Regions from separate parts of the Laceyella sacchari genome, predicted to be linked through region 2. Evidence: riboswitches for the same ligand, from Rfam matches in the RefSeq annotation. Region 2 holds a riboswitch; each other region holds the start of a gene.
What was found. Region 2 has a riboswitch for S-adenosylmethionine ahead of NYR52_RS12150 (aminotransferase class I/II-fold pyridoxal phosphate-dependent enzyme). Riboswitches for the same ligand answer to the same signal wherever they lie in the genome.
Positions count from the first base shown of each region.

Region 1: it holds a riboswitch for S-adenosylmethionine, as region 2 does, so the genes downstream of both, NYR52_RS15705 (methionine ABC transporter ATP-binding protein) here and NYR52_RS12150 (aminotransferase class I/II-fold pyridoxal phosphate-dependent enzyme) in region 2, are expected to answer to the same signal.
Region 3: it holds a riboswitch for S-adenosylmethionine, as region 2 does, so the genes downstream of both, NYR52_RS04360 (Na+/H+ antiporter NhaC family protein) here and NYR52_RS12150 (aminotransferase class I/II-fold pyridoxal phosphate-dependent enzyme) in region 2, are expected to answer to the same signal.

Region 1 covers NZ_CP103866.1:3,205,553-3,210,314, forward strand. The annotation lists gene NYR52_RS15695 (MetQ/NlpA family ABC transporter substrate-binding protein) at 1-63, opposite strand, end outside; gene NYR52_RS15700 (methionine ABC transporter permease) at 191-847, opposite strand; gene NYR52_RS15705 (methionine ABC transporter ATP-binding protein) at 841-1,806, opposite strand; SAM riboswitch class I at 1,896-2,002, opposite strand; gene NYR52_RS15710 (sugar transferase) at 2,517-3,161, opposite strand; gene NYR52_RS15715 (NAD-dependent epimerase/dehydratase family protein) at 3,382-4,320, opposite strand; gene NYR52_RS15720 (LCP family glycopolymer transferase) at 4,591-4,762, shown strand, end outside.
Region 2 covers NZ_CP103866.1:2,501,131-2,505,892, forward strand. The annotation lists gene NYR52_RS12145 (aminotransferase class I/II-fold pyridoxal phosphate-dependent enzyme) at 1-991, opposite strand, end outside; gene NYR52_RS12150 (aminotransferase class I/II-fold pyridoxal phosphate-dependent enzyme) at 1,073-2,206, opposite strand; SAM riboswitch class I at 2,299-2,411, opposite strand; gene NYR52_RS12155 (ornithine--oxo-acid transaminase) at 2,596-3,789, shown strand; gene NYR52_RS12160 (helix-hairpin-helix domain-containing protein) at 3,837-4,469, opposite strand; gene leuS (leucine--tRNA ligase) at 4,628-4,762, opposite strand, start outside.
Region 3 covers NZ_CP103866.1:854,260-859,021, reverse strand. The annotation lists gene NYR52_RS04365 (ATP-dependent helicase) at 1-818, shown strand, start outside; SAM riboswitch class I at 1,476-1,585, shown strand; gene NYR52_RS04360 (Na+/H+ antiporter NhaC family protein) at 1,680-2,999, shown strand; gene NYR52_RS04355 (6-phospho-beta-glucosidase) at 3,053-4,375, opposite strand.

The DNA.
Region 1 (4,762 bases), 700 kb from region 2:
TCCGCAACCCACGCCAAACGCGGCCACCAATGCGACCAAACCTGCCGCAATCCATCTTTTTATTTTCATCATTGCCATCCTCCCATGCATCAACTTATTTAATAAAATCGATCGGATTAGACGGATTATGTCACGTCTATTTGCCCTGACACGGGGAATTCCCGCTTCAATTCCGGCTCTTACCCTCTATTCACCGTTTGTCCAACCGACGAACCAACCAATCCCCTACCATTTGAATGAGCTGTACCATCACAACCAACAGCAAGCCGCAAATATACAACATGCCATCATTGAACGATTGGAAACCGTACCTAAACGCAGCATCTCCCAAACCACCTCCGCCAACAATCCCTGCCATCGCCGAAAAGCTAATCAAGGATACGCAAGTGACGGTTAATCCGGAGACAATGGCCGGCATCGCTTCTGGCAACAGCACTTTCCAGATAATGTGCAAACGGGAAGTCCCCATCGCTTGCGCCGCTTCAATCACCCCACGGTCAATTTCCCTTAAAGCGGTCTCCACCATTCTGGCGTAAAAAGGTGCCGCACCAGCGATCAAAGGCACAGTTGCTGCTGTGGGTCCGAGCGTGGTTCCCACCAAAAACTCCGCGACAGGAAATAAGAAAAGGACAAGGACAATAAACGGTACAGCGCGGAAGATATTCACAATCGTGCCCAATGTTCGTTGCACCCATACATTCTCCCAAAAATAACCGCGATCCGAGACGGTAAGCATCACACCCAGAGGAATTCCCAGAAGCGCGGTGAACAAAGTGGATATGCTCACCATATACAAGGTTTCCCCCAGCGCGACGGACACTTGATTCCAATCAATGCCGGTCAACATGCCCGTTCACCTCCATTCAACACTTGGCGCACGGCCAGCACTTGCTCCTCTGTCCCATCAACTCTGACGCGCAAGCGGTCATCCTGTTCTCCCGCAATGGCTCCGCTGACAACACTGAACCGAATTCCATGCTTTTTAGCCAATGTCACCAACTTATCTGCATCAGCAAGCGGCAATTCAACCACTTCCCCTGATGTGTCATCGTCTTGGATACTTGGCTGCAGCTCTTTGACAAACTGTTTGGTCAACGCCTGTTGTGGTTGGCTAAAGATGGAGGAGACCATGCCCGTTTCCACGACCCGGCCGTTTTCCATCACTGCCATCTTGTTGCAAATCTGCCGTACCACACTCATTTCATGCGTGATTAATACCAAGGTGATCCCCATCTCCCGATGAATCTCCTTGAGCAGTTGCAAAATGGATGCCGTGGTTTCTGGATCTAGTGCTGATGTCGCTTCATCGCACAAAAGGATATCCGGCTCATTGGCCAAAGCCCGTGCAATACCGACCCGCTGTTTTTGTCCTCCGCTCAACTGGGAAGGGTATGCGTCAGCACGTTCAGCTAGTCCTACCCGCTCCAAAAGCTGATCGACTCGCTTGCGAATCTGTTCTTTCGGCAACCCTGCCACTTCTAGCGGAAAAGCCACATTTTCGCGAACCGTTCGCGACCAAAGCAAATGAAAGTGCTGAAAGATCATGCCGATCTTCTGCCGTGCCTGGCGCAATTCTCTCTCTTTCAGACGGGAAATCTCTTTCCCATCCACGATGACTTCACCCTTTGTCGGCATCTCCAGCCCGTTGATCAGCCGCAACAGTGTCGATTTGCCCGCACCGCTATAACCTACGATGCCGAAGATGTCACCTCGGTTGATCGTCAACGTCACCCCGTCCAGCGCAGTCACGACCGAGCCCCCATCGCGCGCCGGATAGGTTTTGATGACTTCTTTAATCTGAATCATTGAGGTTTCACCACCTTTATTATGCAATAAAAAAATCCCTCTGCTCTGAAGATGGCAAGAAGGGATACGTCTATTATTGACACACCTTTCTCTCATCTGTCAGAACGAATCTGCAGGAATTGGCACCTTTCTGATGGTTGTCAGATGGTTGCCGAGGGTTCAACGGGCCTGGTCCCTACCCCTCTCTTGATAAGAGAATGTTGCTGTATTCAATTATTAACATATCAACTATTGAGTTATAAATTATCACAATAAAAGACATTATGTCAATCGTTATTTATGACTGGAAAATCTTAACCATCCACACGGGAGCGATATCCCCTTCCAATGTTACAGGAAACGTTTTTGGTTCACACATTTATCACATTTTTACCACGAGATTACATTTAGATAACAATACGGCTACTCCCCACTAAATCAGGGGCCGCTGGCGTATAATAAAGACAGATCCTCAAATTGAACTGCTGGAGGTGCCCAACATGGAATACACGGTTGTCGGAAAATCGTTTTGGTTTGGTGTGTTGAACGCGACATGTTTAAGTATCCCATTGTGGCTTCTCTTGTACTTCGGCCTAAAGTTGATTTTCTAAATGAGGCAACATCGTTGGCGCACCATTAACAAACTGATTACACCCTGGAAAACCAGGCTGATGGGTATATAAAAACGGGTGGCTTTTGCTAAATCAAAGCAAAAGCCACCCGTTTTCTCATTAGCGCGCCCCATTTCCGGAGATCACGATCCAAACGGTTTTGAGCAAAATGTGAAAATCCATCTTGAACGATTGATTTCTGATGTACTCCAAGTCCAGTTCCAACTTTTCAGCAGGGGTCGCCTCATATCCACCGTTCACCTGAGCCCAACCTGTCAATCCCGGTTTCACCATCAACCGTTTCTTAAATCCCGGAATCTCTTTGTCAAATTGCTCCGTGAACATCGGTCGCTCCGGACGCGGGCCGATCAAACTCATATCCCCGCGCAGGATGTTGATCAACTGCGGCAGTTCGTCAATCCGGGTTTTGCGGATGAACTGGCCTACACGAGTGACGCGCGGATCATTCTTGGCAGCCCACTGCGGACCGTTTTTCTCTGCATCCGTACGCATCGAGCGCAATTTGAAGATGTTAAACGTTTTGCCGTTTAAACCGACCCGCTCCTGTTTGTAGAAGATGGGACCTGGTGATTCCAATTTGATCGCGATTGCCGTCAAAATCAGCACCGGTAGAGTGAAGAGCAATAACCCAATGGAAAATACGATTTCAAACCCGCGCTTAAATGCCAAATAGAAAGAGGCGGGTGTTTTCATTTCTCCGGAGAATGCGCGCGAATTGCTCTCGTAGGCTACTTTTGAACTCATCCGCAAACCACTCCTGCTGTGTATAGTATCAAATCACAATTATTTTCGGCTATCGACTAACTTTACAAAAATGACAGTAACATTACAGCAATGTTTCAAACCGATTACTGTTACCAAGTATACTGTAATCTTTCCACGTTGACAATAGCCGAATTGTGAAAAATGAAATCTTCATGGCCCGTTCTTTCAAGCATGGGGTGTGCGGGTTCGTTATTAGTGTTTACTGTTCCTTGCCCATTTTACGATATTCCTCTTGGTAATATGCGTAAGTTTTGGCCAATCCTTCCCTGAGGCTCACTCGCGGCTCCCAATCGAGCACCCGACGCACTTTTTCATTGTTAAAATAGCTGTGCTTGATGTCTCCCGCCCGATCCGGACCGTAGTTCACCTCATGCTTCACACCTGCGATTTCATCAAAGAGGCGAACCACTTCATTTAAAGACGTGCTAACCCCAGTTCCCACATTTAACACTTCGCCGTCCCCGCGCTCAATCGCACTGAGGTTGGCTCGAGCGATATCCTCGACATAAATGTAGTCACGGGTCTGTTCACCATCACCAAAGATGGTAAGCGGTTCACGGCCCAGCACCTTGTCGATGAAGATGGAGATCACGCCCCCCTCACCACGCGGATCTTGGCGCAAACCGTAAACATTGGCATAGCGCAAAACGGTGTAATTCAAGCCGTACAGATGATGGTACACCGACAGGTAATGCTCCACCGTATATTTGGAAACGCCATATCCGGACAAGGGGCCGATCGGATGGCGCTCATCCACAGGAAGGTAAGCAGGCGTGCCGTACACTGCGGCCGAAGAAGCGTAGACCACTTTCTTTACACCAGCCTTACGGCAACCCTCCAACAAATTGATAGAGCCCAAGATATTGATGTTGGCATCCAGAGACGGATTGTCCACAGAGGTATTCACATGGATTTGCGCCGCTTGGTGAATAACCACCTCAGGCCGCTCCTGCTCCATTACTGCATGCAAATCAGGACTGGTAATATCTACGTTGTAAAAGACGGCATCCGGGTTGACTTGACTCTCTTTTCCGGAAGAAAGATTGTCCACAATCACTACCTGATCTCCGCGCGCAATCAACTGATCGACAATATGGGAGCCAATAAACCCGGCCCCGCCGGTCACTAACACTTTCATTGGATGAACCCCTCTCTCATAGACGCGATGACTTGTTTTCTTTTTGAACCTACTGCGAATCCATTTTGCAAAGCAAAAGAGGCGGTGGCGGATTTGGTCGTCAAGCGCTTGCAAAAAGCTAAATCAAGCCAAGCGGATGCCTCTGATCTCCGCCATGAAGATGCCCCTTATGCCTATCTTATCAAGTTAAGCCGCAACATATTTGAACAAATGTATGAAACATCATATAATGATACCTATCCAAATGTTGGAAACGGAAGGGGCGTCCTTGTGATACGATGGTTGTTGCGCTTGCTTTGCACTTTACTGCTGGCAATCATGGGGGGCGTCGTGTACTTTGGTTACCACATCTGGTCGGCAGCGGAACGGGTGTATGAACCAACTTCCTTGTCCAAATCGGCGTTGCGTTCCCATGCGGTGGACATCGCCAAAGATCCTGTTG
Region 2 (4,762 bases):
ACAAAATCGATTCTACCGCACCTAGGCTGACCGCCACGATCGGCAATTTGACGCGTTGTAAAAATTGGCGCACCTTATCTCCATCGCCAAGATCAAAGGAGAGGACAGCCCCGTGCCCACTGGCTTGCGCGTCCTGTACAAAGTGGCCTTCATGCGACGGCAGGCCGGTATAATACACCCGCTCCACATCGGGATGCTGTTGCAGCCACAAGGCCACTTTTTCCGCACTTCTTGTCGACAGTTCCATTCTCGCCTTCAACGTTTTGATCCCTCTCATCACCAGCCAAGCATCATGAGCGCCTAGCACTGCGCCAAATGCGTTTTGCAGTTGCGCTAATGACTCCGCCAATTCTCGGTCTTTGACTGCAACCAATCCAGCGATCACATCACTGTGGCCCCCGATGAATTTGGTCGCGCTGTGGATGACAATATCGGCGCCCAATTCCAATGGGCGCTGATAATACGGGGTGAGGAAGGTATTGTCCACAATCGTGAGGAGACCATGCGCTTGGGCGATGTTGACGACTCCCCGAAGATCGGTCACTTTCAACAGCGGGTTGGACGGCGTCTCAATATACAGCGCTCTGGTGTTAGGCTTGATCGCTTGCATCACCTGTTCCAAATCCGTCGTGTCCACGAAACTCGTCTCAATTCCCATCCGCTCAAATACGTTGGTCAACACGCGATAGGTGCCACCATATACATCCTGAGAAACCACCAGATGATCTCCACGTGAGAAAAGGAGAAATACGGTGGAAATCGCCGCCATCCCGGAAGCAAACGCAAATCCCCTACACCCGCCTTCCAGATGGGCGATCGTCGCTTCCAACGCCTGACGGGTCGGATTTCCCGAACGGGCGTAATCAAATTCTCCTGGTTGGTCGATTGAAAATTGGTGAAACGTGGAAGCTTGGTAGATCGGAATGCTCGACGCACCCGTAACTGAACAGATCTCATTCCCATTGTGCAACAACTTTGTGTCAAACCTCATCTCATCCTCATCCCTTTCTTTAACTTACCGCACTCGTTTGGCTGTGTGTAAAAGCTCCCGCAGCGGAACCGGATTTCGTGCTTACTCTTGCGGTAAGGCTTGTGCCAAATCGGCAATCAAGTCCTCTTGATGTTCAATCCCCACTGACAAGCGCAACAAGCGGTCACAGACACCTGTTTGCTCCCTGATTTCCACCGGAATGTCGGCATGGGTTTGCGTGGCCGGATAGGTAATCAAGCTTTCCACGCCCCCCAGGCTTTCCGCAAAAGTAATAATCTTCAAATTGTTGAGAACCGGATGCACCCACTCTTTGCGCTTCAAGCGGAATGACAACATCCCGCCGAACCCGTCCGCCTGCTCAGTGAGCAAGGTTTTGCTTCGAGAGTCCAGCGCGGGGTAATATACTGCGTCAACGGCCGGATGGCGCTCTAAATAAGCAGCAATCGCTTGGGCGTTGGCCTCATGTTGCCTCATGCGGAGCGCCAAGGTTTTCATCCCTCTGATCAACAACCAACAATCCAATGGAGATAACACCGCGCCAATCGCTTTCTGCAAAAAGGCGACCCGTTCCGTCAGTTCCTCACCCTTGGTCACGATCAACCCGGCCAACACGTCATTGTGCCCACCCAGGTATTTGGTGGCGCTGTGAATAACGATATCCGCTCCCAACGTAAGGGGTCGATGTAAAAAAGGCGTCATAAACGTATTGTCCACGATGGTGATCAGTCCTCGTTCCTTAGCCAGCCGGCAGACCGCGGCAACATCTGTCACACTCATCAACGGATTGGTGGGCGACTCGATGAAGATCGCTTTGGTATTAGGCTGAATGAACCGCTCAATATCCGCCAAGTTCCGCATATCCACATAAGAAAAGGAACAACCGTACCGTGTCATCACCTTCTCAAACAGCCGGTACGTTCCACCGTACAGATCCAACGAAACGATCAAGTGATCCCCCTGGCTAAACAAACCCATCAACGTGTGGATCGCTGCCATTCCCGAACTGCACGCAAATCCGCCGTCCCCCTCTTCCAATCGGGCGATACTTTCCTCTAGCACGTCTCGCGTCGGATTGGAAGCCCGTGAATAATCATATCCAGTGCTCACTCCGTCAACATGCTCATATGCCGTCGAAAAGTAGACCGGATAGTTCACTGCTCCTGTATTCCGTTCCTGTTTGTTCCCGATTTGCGCCAACGCTGTTTCCATTCTCATCGGTGTGTCCTCTCCTTTGATGCGGAAATTTGGCAAACAAAAAACCCCTTCTCGACAAGAGAAGAGGTTTGCGCGCGCGGACGGACCGTCTCCTCTTATCTCTCAGAACTTTTTGTTCTGCAGGATTTGGCACCTTCCGGTGATACCATCTCACCGAGGTTGCCGGGCTTCATCGGGCCAGTCCCTCCGCCGCTCTTGATAAGAGAAACAATATGAATGTTTATTACGTTTGCATATTTAATGATAAGGTGATTATACCCACTCCTTTTTTATCCGTCAAGTCTGTTATTTATGCGCAACAGTGAAATAGTATACATTTCATTGATTTCGCGCACTTTATTACCTAAAATGATGTTAATTGGGTAAATTACAAGGGAGGTTCATCATCCATGTCCAAAAACCAAGCAGTGATTGAACTCACGGATAAATACGGAGCGAAAAACTACCATCCCCTGCCAATCGTCATCTCCAAAGCAGAAGGCGTGTGGGTGGAAGACGCCGATGGCAATCGTTACATGGATATGTTAAGTGCTTACTCTGCGCTCAACCATGGTCACCGTCATCCGCGACTCATCCAAGCGTTGAAGGATCAAGCAGACAAAGTGACGCTTACTTCCCGCGCCTTCCATAACGACCAATTGGGCACGTTTTATGAGAAAGTCGCTGAGCTGACCGGCAAAGAAATGGTTCTGCCCATGAACACGGGTGCGGAAGCTGTTGAGACGGCTATCAAAGCAGCTCGGCGCTGGGCTTACGATGTGAAAAAAGTAGCCGACAACCAAGCAGAAATCATCGTTTGTGAAGATAACTTCCATGGCCGCACCATCACCGCTGTTTCGCTGTCTTCCAACGAAGAATACCAACGTGGATTCGGTCCGCTCACACCCGGCTTTAAAGTGATCCCTTATGGCGATTTGGAAGCGCTTAAAGCGGCTATCACCCCAAACACGGCTGCCTTCATGTTGGAGCCGATCCAAGGGGAAGCGGGAGTCATCGTTCCACCGGAGGGCTTCCTGCGCCAAGCCTTGGAAATCTGTAAAGAACACAATGTCCTCTTCATCGCCGATGAAGTACAAACCGGTTTCGGGCGGACAGGCCAGCTCTTCGCCTGCGATTGGGAAGGCGTGAAGCCGGACATGTACATTATGGGTAAAGCATTGGGCGGCGGAGTTATGCCGATTTCCGCAGTCGCTGCTGACAGAGAAATCTTGGGCGTCTTCGATCCGGGTTCGCACGGCTCCACTTTCGGCGGCAACCCACTCGCTTGTGCTGTGTCCATCGCCGCCCTCGATGTTCTGGTGGAAGATGATCTCACCACCCGTTCTCGTGAGTTGGGTGAATACTTCATCACCGAATTGAAGAAAATCGAAAACCCGATTATCAAAGAAGTACGCGGCAAGGGCCTCTTCATCGGCATGGAACTGTATGAGAAAGCACGTCCATACTGTGAAGCACTGATGAAAGAAGGGTTGCTCTGCAAAGAAACCCACGACAACACCATCCGGTTTGCGCCTCCGCTCACCATCACGAAAGAAGAGTTGGATCTCGCGCTGGAAAAAGTGCGCAAAATCATGTCCAAATAAGCGCGTTACTTATTAAGCGATCCAGTTTGTCTGGATCGCTTTTTCCTTTAATGCACTGTGATCTGTTCGCGAAATTTCTCCACTGTCTTCGCACCGATGCCGGGCACCTGCGCGATGTCTTCCACCGATTGGAACGGCCCGTGTTCTTCGCGGTAGCGGACGATAGCTTCCGCTTTACTGGGACCGATTCCGTTTAGCTTGTCCAACTCTTCTACCGTCGCGGTGTTCACATTGATCTTCCCGCTGGCATCTGCGGAGTTTGCCATCGCCATTTCCATAAACGGTGTCCCCTGCTCCCCTTGTTTAGGAATGTATAACACCATCCCATCCCGGAGCGGCTCAGCTAAATTTACCCGTCCCAGATCAGCCTCGTCTCGCGCCCCACCAGCGCGCTCCAGCGCCTCATACACTCTCGCCTCCGTATTAAAATGATAAATGCCTGGCTTATGCACTGCTCCTTTCACATCGATGATGATCGCATTCTTACTCACTTGCTTGCTCATGTTCGCCGCAGGTCTTTCGGTCACGGGCGGATTGCCCTGAACAGGGTATTCCATCCATTCCTGCCTGTCAGGACGCTCTTCCTGTCCAAACAGCCAGACTGCCCCCACCGTCAACACAACCCCCGCCAACGCAATCGCCAAGCCCTTCTCCCTCGGTGTCCAACCCCAGTAAACCATCGCCTTCACGCTCCGACATTTTTTTCCAATTACCCACACTATACCTGTTTCTCTCCATTTGCACAATAGGGCTGATACCCCACTGTGTGCTGCCAGAACGACAAAAGACTCCGCCCCCATATACCGGGAACGGAGCCTCTTATTTGGCTACATCCGCCTTAATTTGCTACGATATTTACCAGTTTACCAGGCACCACAATCACTTTGCGTACCGTTTTTCCCTCGATCAACGCTTGGATGCGCTCGGTTTCCAACGCCTGCTTTTCTACTTCCTCTCGGCTGGCATCGGTTGC
Region 3 (4,762 bases), 1.6 Mb from region 2:
ATCGAAGCAGGCACCCTGGACTTAAGATTGTCGATGATATGTTTATCCAAAAAGAGATACCGTTCCGTCATTTCGGAAAGAATTTCAACAAGGTGGAGCTCTTTTCTGATCTGATGAAGGAATCATTAAAATTGATAGTAGAGCCTTCAAATGACTTAATTCTGGAATCGATTTTGGAGTCGCTGATTCCTCGCTATTCAAAGCTTTACCGCTCTAATAAAACAGTAAATCATTACGAGGAGCTTATTGAGGGTAAGTTGTCGGTTACAAAGCTTACCGAAATCACACCAGAGGATGAGATGGATGACGCGGTAAAGCAGTTTGCGAAATTCTGTGCAGAGTACAATCACACACAAAGCTATCTCAAGATATATAATGATTTGTACGACTTATTGAAGATTAGTACCTTGCTTTTGCTTGAAAAGAACGACGCTTATGAACAAAGTAGGCATCTAGAATTGTTGAAAGAGAAAATGATAAAATCTCGATCAAGAAACATCATCGATTTGGTTGGCGAGCTTGATCTCCAAGATGAATCTAACTATATAGAAAATTCGATTGATGAAGTTGGCATTTCCACGTTCCACGCGGCCAAGGGTTTGGAATATAAGGCTGTGTTTATTATTGCCCTAGAGGACGACATTGTTCCCGCAAGGTATGATGAGGCTGAAGAGAGGCGTGGACTTTATGTCGCAATGACTCGTTCAGAAAGCAAATTGTACATGTCTTATGCACAGCAACGCGACAGACAAAGAAAACAACCAAGTCGCTTTTTTGAAGAAATAGATGTAAAGAGATTTGCCCACAAAATCCGCTGAATATGTGCTTGATGATGAATAACTATAAGGGTGTAATATATTATACTTGATTGTCATTGAAGTTTTTACACGACAAAAATAACTAGCTTAATTTGCCGAAAATATTATATCTTACTTCCCTTATTTTGATTCTCGAATAATATCTTGGCATTAACACTGTTATTCCACAAAGGTTCATGCTCTACCTCAGCATCCGATCTAATTTTTGTCATTTTAGGGCGCACTATTTATTTAAATGAAACACAATTATCTAGAATTATGGTATTCATTAAAGAATTGTACGTGACTTAAGCCAGTACTAAAACTGTCATGCCACTAACATAAACTCGTAATGCTGGCCGAGGCTCTCTACTGCCATAGGGAGCCTTTTTCAATTGTTTACTAGGGCAAACTATCCGCAAGTTCTTTTACTCCTTCGATTTCATCCACATTCCCTGTACGATCACTGACTTGATTAACCCACCCCGTGTTTTTCCCCTATAAGCCGCAACTCATCCAATATCTGGCGTAGATGTCCTGTCAATTGTGAATCCCCCCTTTCAACCAAAACCTGACAACCAACAAATCGTTGACATTTACATATAATCATTTTACTATGGCATAGGGAAATCGACACGCAGTTAGTATGCATGTAAAAACGGAATAATGAAGATCGTCTTCTTATCAAGAGAGGCGGAGGGACTGGCCCTGGGAAACCTCGGCAACGGACTCTTCTCATGGAGAGTGCTGTGCCAAATCCAGCAAGCGATAAGCTTGGCAGATAAGAAGAGTGCGCTTATAACCATAAGACCTCTTCTTCCTGTTGTGTGTAGAAGGGGTCTTTTCAGTTTTCCGTTCAAACCACAGAAAGGGGTTATAAGCATGAAACAAGCCAATCCATGGGCATTGTTGCCCTTTGTCATATTCCTGGCCTTGTTCGCCGGCGCCGGACTTGTAACCGGGGACTTCACCAAATTCCCCGTGTTGGTCGCCGTCCTGATCGCGTCCGGTGTGGCATTTCTGATGAACCGTTCCTTATCCTTAAACGAAAAAACGGCGCTTTTCTGCCGTGGAGCAGGACACGACAACATTATCTTGATGGTGATCATTTTTCTGCTCTCCGGCGCTTTTTCGGCAGTAGCCAAAGGGATGGGAGCTGTCGACGCCACCGTCAACTTAGCTCTTTCCATTCTGCCGCAAAACCTGCTGATCGTCGGTATGTTTGTGATTGCCTGCTTTATCTCCCTGTCGATGGGAACTTCCATGGGGACGATTGTAGCTCTGGCGCCCATCGGTGTCGGCATCAGCGGACAGACAGACATTCCGGTGGCATTGGCCATTGCGGCCGTGATCGGTGGTGCTATGTTCGGGGATAATTTGTCCGTCATTTCCGACACAACCATCGCCGCAGTCAACTCGCAAAACATCAATATGAAAGATAAGTTCAAAGTGAACTTTTTCATCGTGTTGCCCGCCGCACTGGTCACCGTAGCCTTCCTCACCTTCTTAACATTGGGCGGACAAAGTCATGTCGCCACCGACCAAGTGGTGTGGGTTAAAACGTTGCCTTACTTGGCTGTATTGATCGCAGCGTTGGCCGGCGTCAATGTGCTGCTCGTATTGACGGGCGGGATTGTGTTTGCCGGAGCGATCGGTCTGGTGGACGGTTCATACACCGTGATGAGCTTCATCAAAGAGATCGGCAACGGATTTGCCGGAATGCAAGAACTCTCTATTTTGGTTCTCCTGATCGGGGGCATGGTGGAATTAATCCGTCACTATGGCGGCATTGACTTCTTGTTGCAGGCGATCACCCGCAATATCCGTTCGAAAAAAGGCGCTGAATTCGGCATTGCCGGTTTGGTTTCGGCCACCAATCTGGCCATCGCCAACAATACCATCTCCATCATCATTGCCGGGCCACTGGCCAAAGAAATCGCTGAACGATATGAGATCGACCGCCGCAAATCAGCCAGTTTGTTGGATATTTTCTCTTGTTGCATCCAGGGCTTGATCCCCTATGGCCCACAACTGCTCGTGGCCGCGGGTGTGGCTTCGATCTCCCCGCTGTCCATCTTACAGTACAATGTTTATCCGCTGTTGATCGGCGTCTGCGCATCTATCTCCATTTTGATCGGCTATCCACGCGCCAAAGGAGCTCAACCCGCTGTACAAAAAACAACATTGCCGGCCAACCAATAATATTTACCCCACCTCATGACGAAGGTGGGGTTTTCTTTTGGTTTGAACCTTCCTCAATCACCAAAGAAACGCGGCAAATAAGCCCGATGCGCCTCCAACAACTCATCCAAGATCTGTTTGGCAATCGCATCCGAAGGCACCAACGGATTGATGACCATCGCCAACAACGCAGTACGATAATCGCCTGACACTGCGGCTTCGACAGTGACGCGTTCAAATGATTTGATCTGTTGTACCAATCCGCGGACGGCAACCGGCAACTCACCCATCACGAGTGGGCGTGGCCCTTCTTTGGTGATGACGCAACTCACTTCCACCGCTGACTCATCAGGGATGCCGGCAATCGCCCCCTGATTGCGGGTGTTAACTACCTGAATGTCCCGCTTATCCGTGTAGATGGAACGCATCAACTGCACCGCCGCTTCACTGTAATAGGCACCGCCACGCCCCTCCAATTGCTTCGGTTTGACGTTCAGATTAGGATCTTGGTACAACGCAAACAGTTCATCCTCCAGCCGTTTGACCACCTCCGCCCGGGTGCCGGTTTGTGCTGCTTCTCGCTTCATCGCAGCCAGCATGGTGCGCGGTTGATAATAATACCGATGATAACCGCAAGGAATCACCCCTAGCGCTTCCACAAACTCCGGCACCCACTCGACACCAGTCAATTGGCGGATCATCTGTCCATCTTCGCCACGCCCGGCCAGCATAGCAATCACCCGGCTAGAAATGTCTTCTCCATCAAGGGCGGTCTTTAAACCGTAGGACATGTGATTCAAACCGGCGAAGTCGATGCGCACCCGTGCTGGCTCCACATTGAGCGCCGCGGCGATCCCTCTGCTGATGCTGATCGGGCCGTTGCACAAGCCGATCACTTTGTTGATCCGGCTATGCCGCAACACCGCTTCTGTCACAATCCCCGCCGGATTGGTAAAGTTGATCAGCCAAGCCTCCGGACACAATTCCTCCATCTCTTCGCAAATGTCCAGGATTACCGGAATGGTGCGCAAGGCTTTAAACAGACCGCCGGGCCCATTGGTCTCTTGTCCGATCACATCATATTTTAAAGGAATCGTCTCATCTTTGATCCGTGCCGCCAACCCGCCCACCCGAAACTGGGTGATGACGAAAGCAGCTTCTTTGAGTGCCGCTTGGCGATCCAATGTCCAATGAATCGTTATTGGCGCTCCCGCTTTGGACACCATGCGCTGGGCTAGACGCCCAATAATAGTAAGCTTTTCTTTCCCTTCTTCCACATCTACCAGCCAAACCTCGTTCACCGGCAACTCATGTTGCCCCTTGATGAGCCCATCAATCAGCTCCGGCGTGTAGCTTGAACCCCCGCCGATTACCGCGATCTTCAGCCCATTACGCATACAGCAGCATCCCCTTTCATCCGCTTCATATTTCTTCTCAGAGTCATCCCACTTGCCTTTGGCCAACCAACTAAATTAATCAATCTTACAATCTATTCAAATAATAGATAAATTTAATTATTTGATATAAAATTAAATATATTACGATATCAGCAATTTTTTTAGGGGGGTGAGAAGCCAAGTTTTCAATACACCTAACAACACCACTATGCCCGCAGGCTACTGCATGAAGAAGTCGTAAATAAGCTGTAAAAACTTTTTTGATCGGCTCCAAAACCACTTTCTCATTCGCTTCACGTATGACGAGGCGCTCCTCGAGAAAAGGTTTTTCCGCCGCTTCTTCCCTGCCAACTTGCTTTGCCAGACACACTCCAGTGTTTCATCACC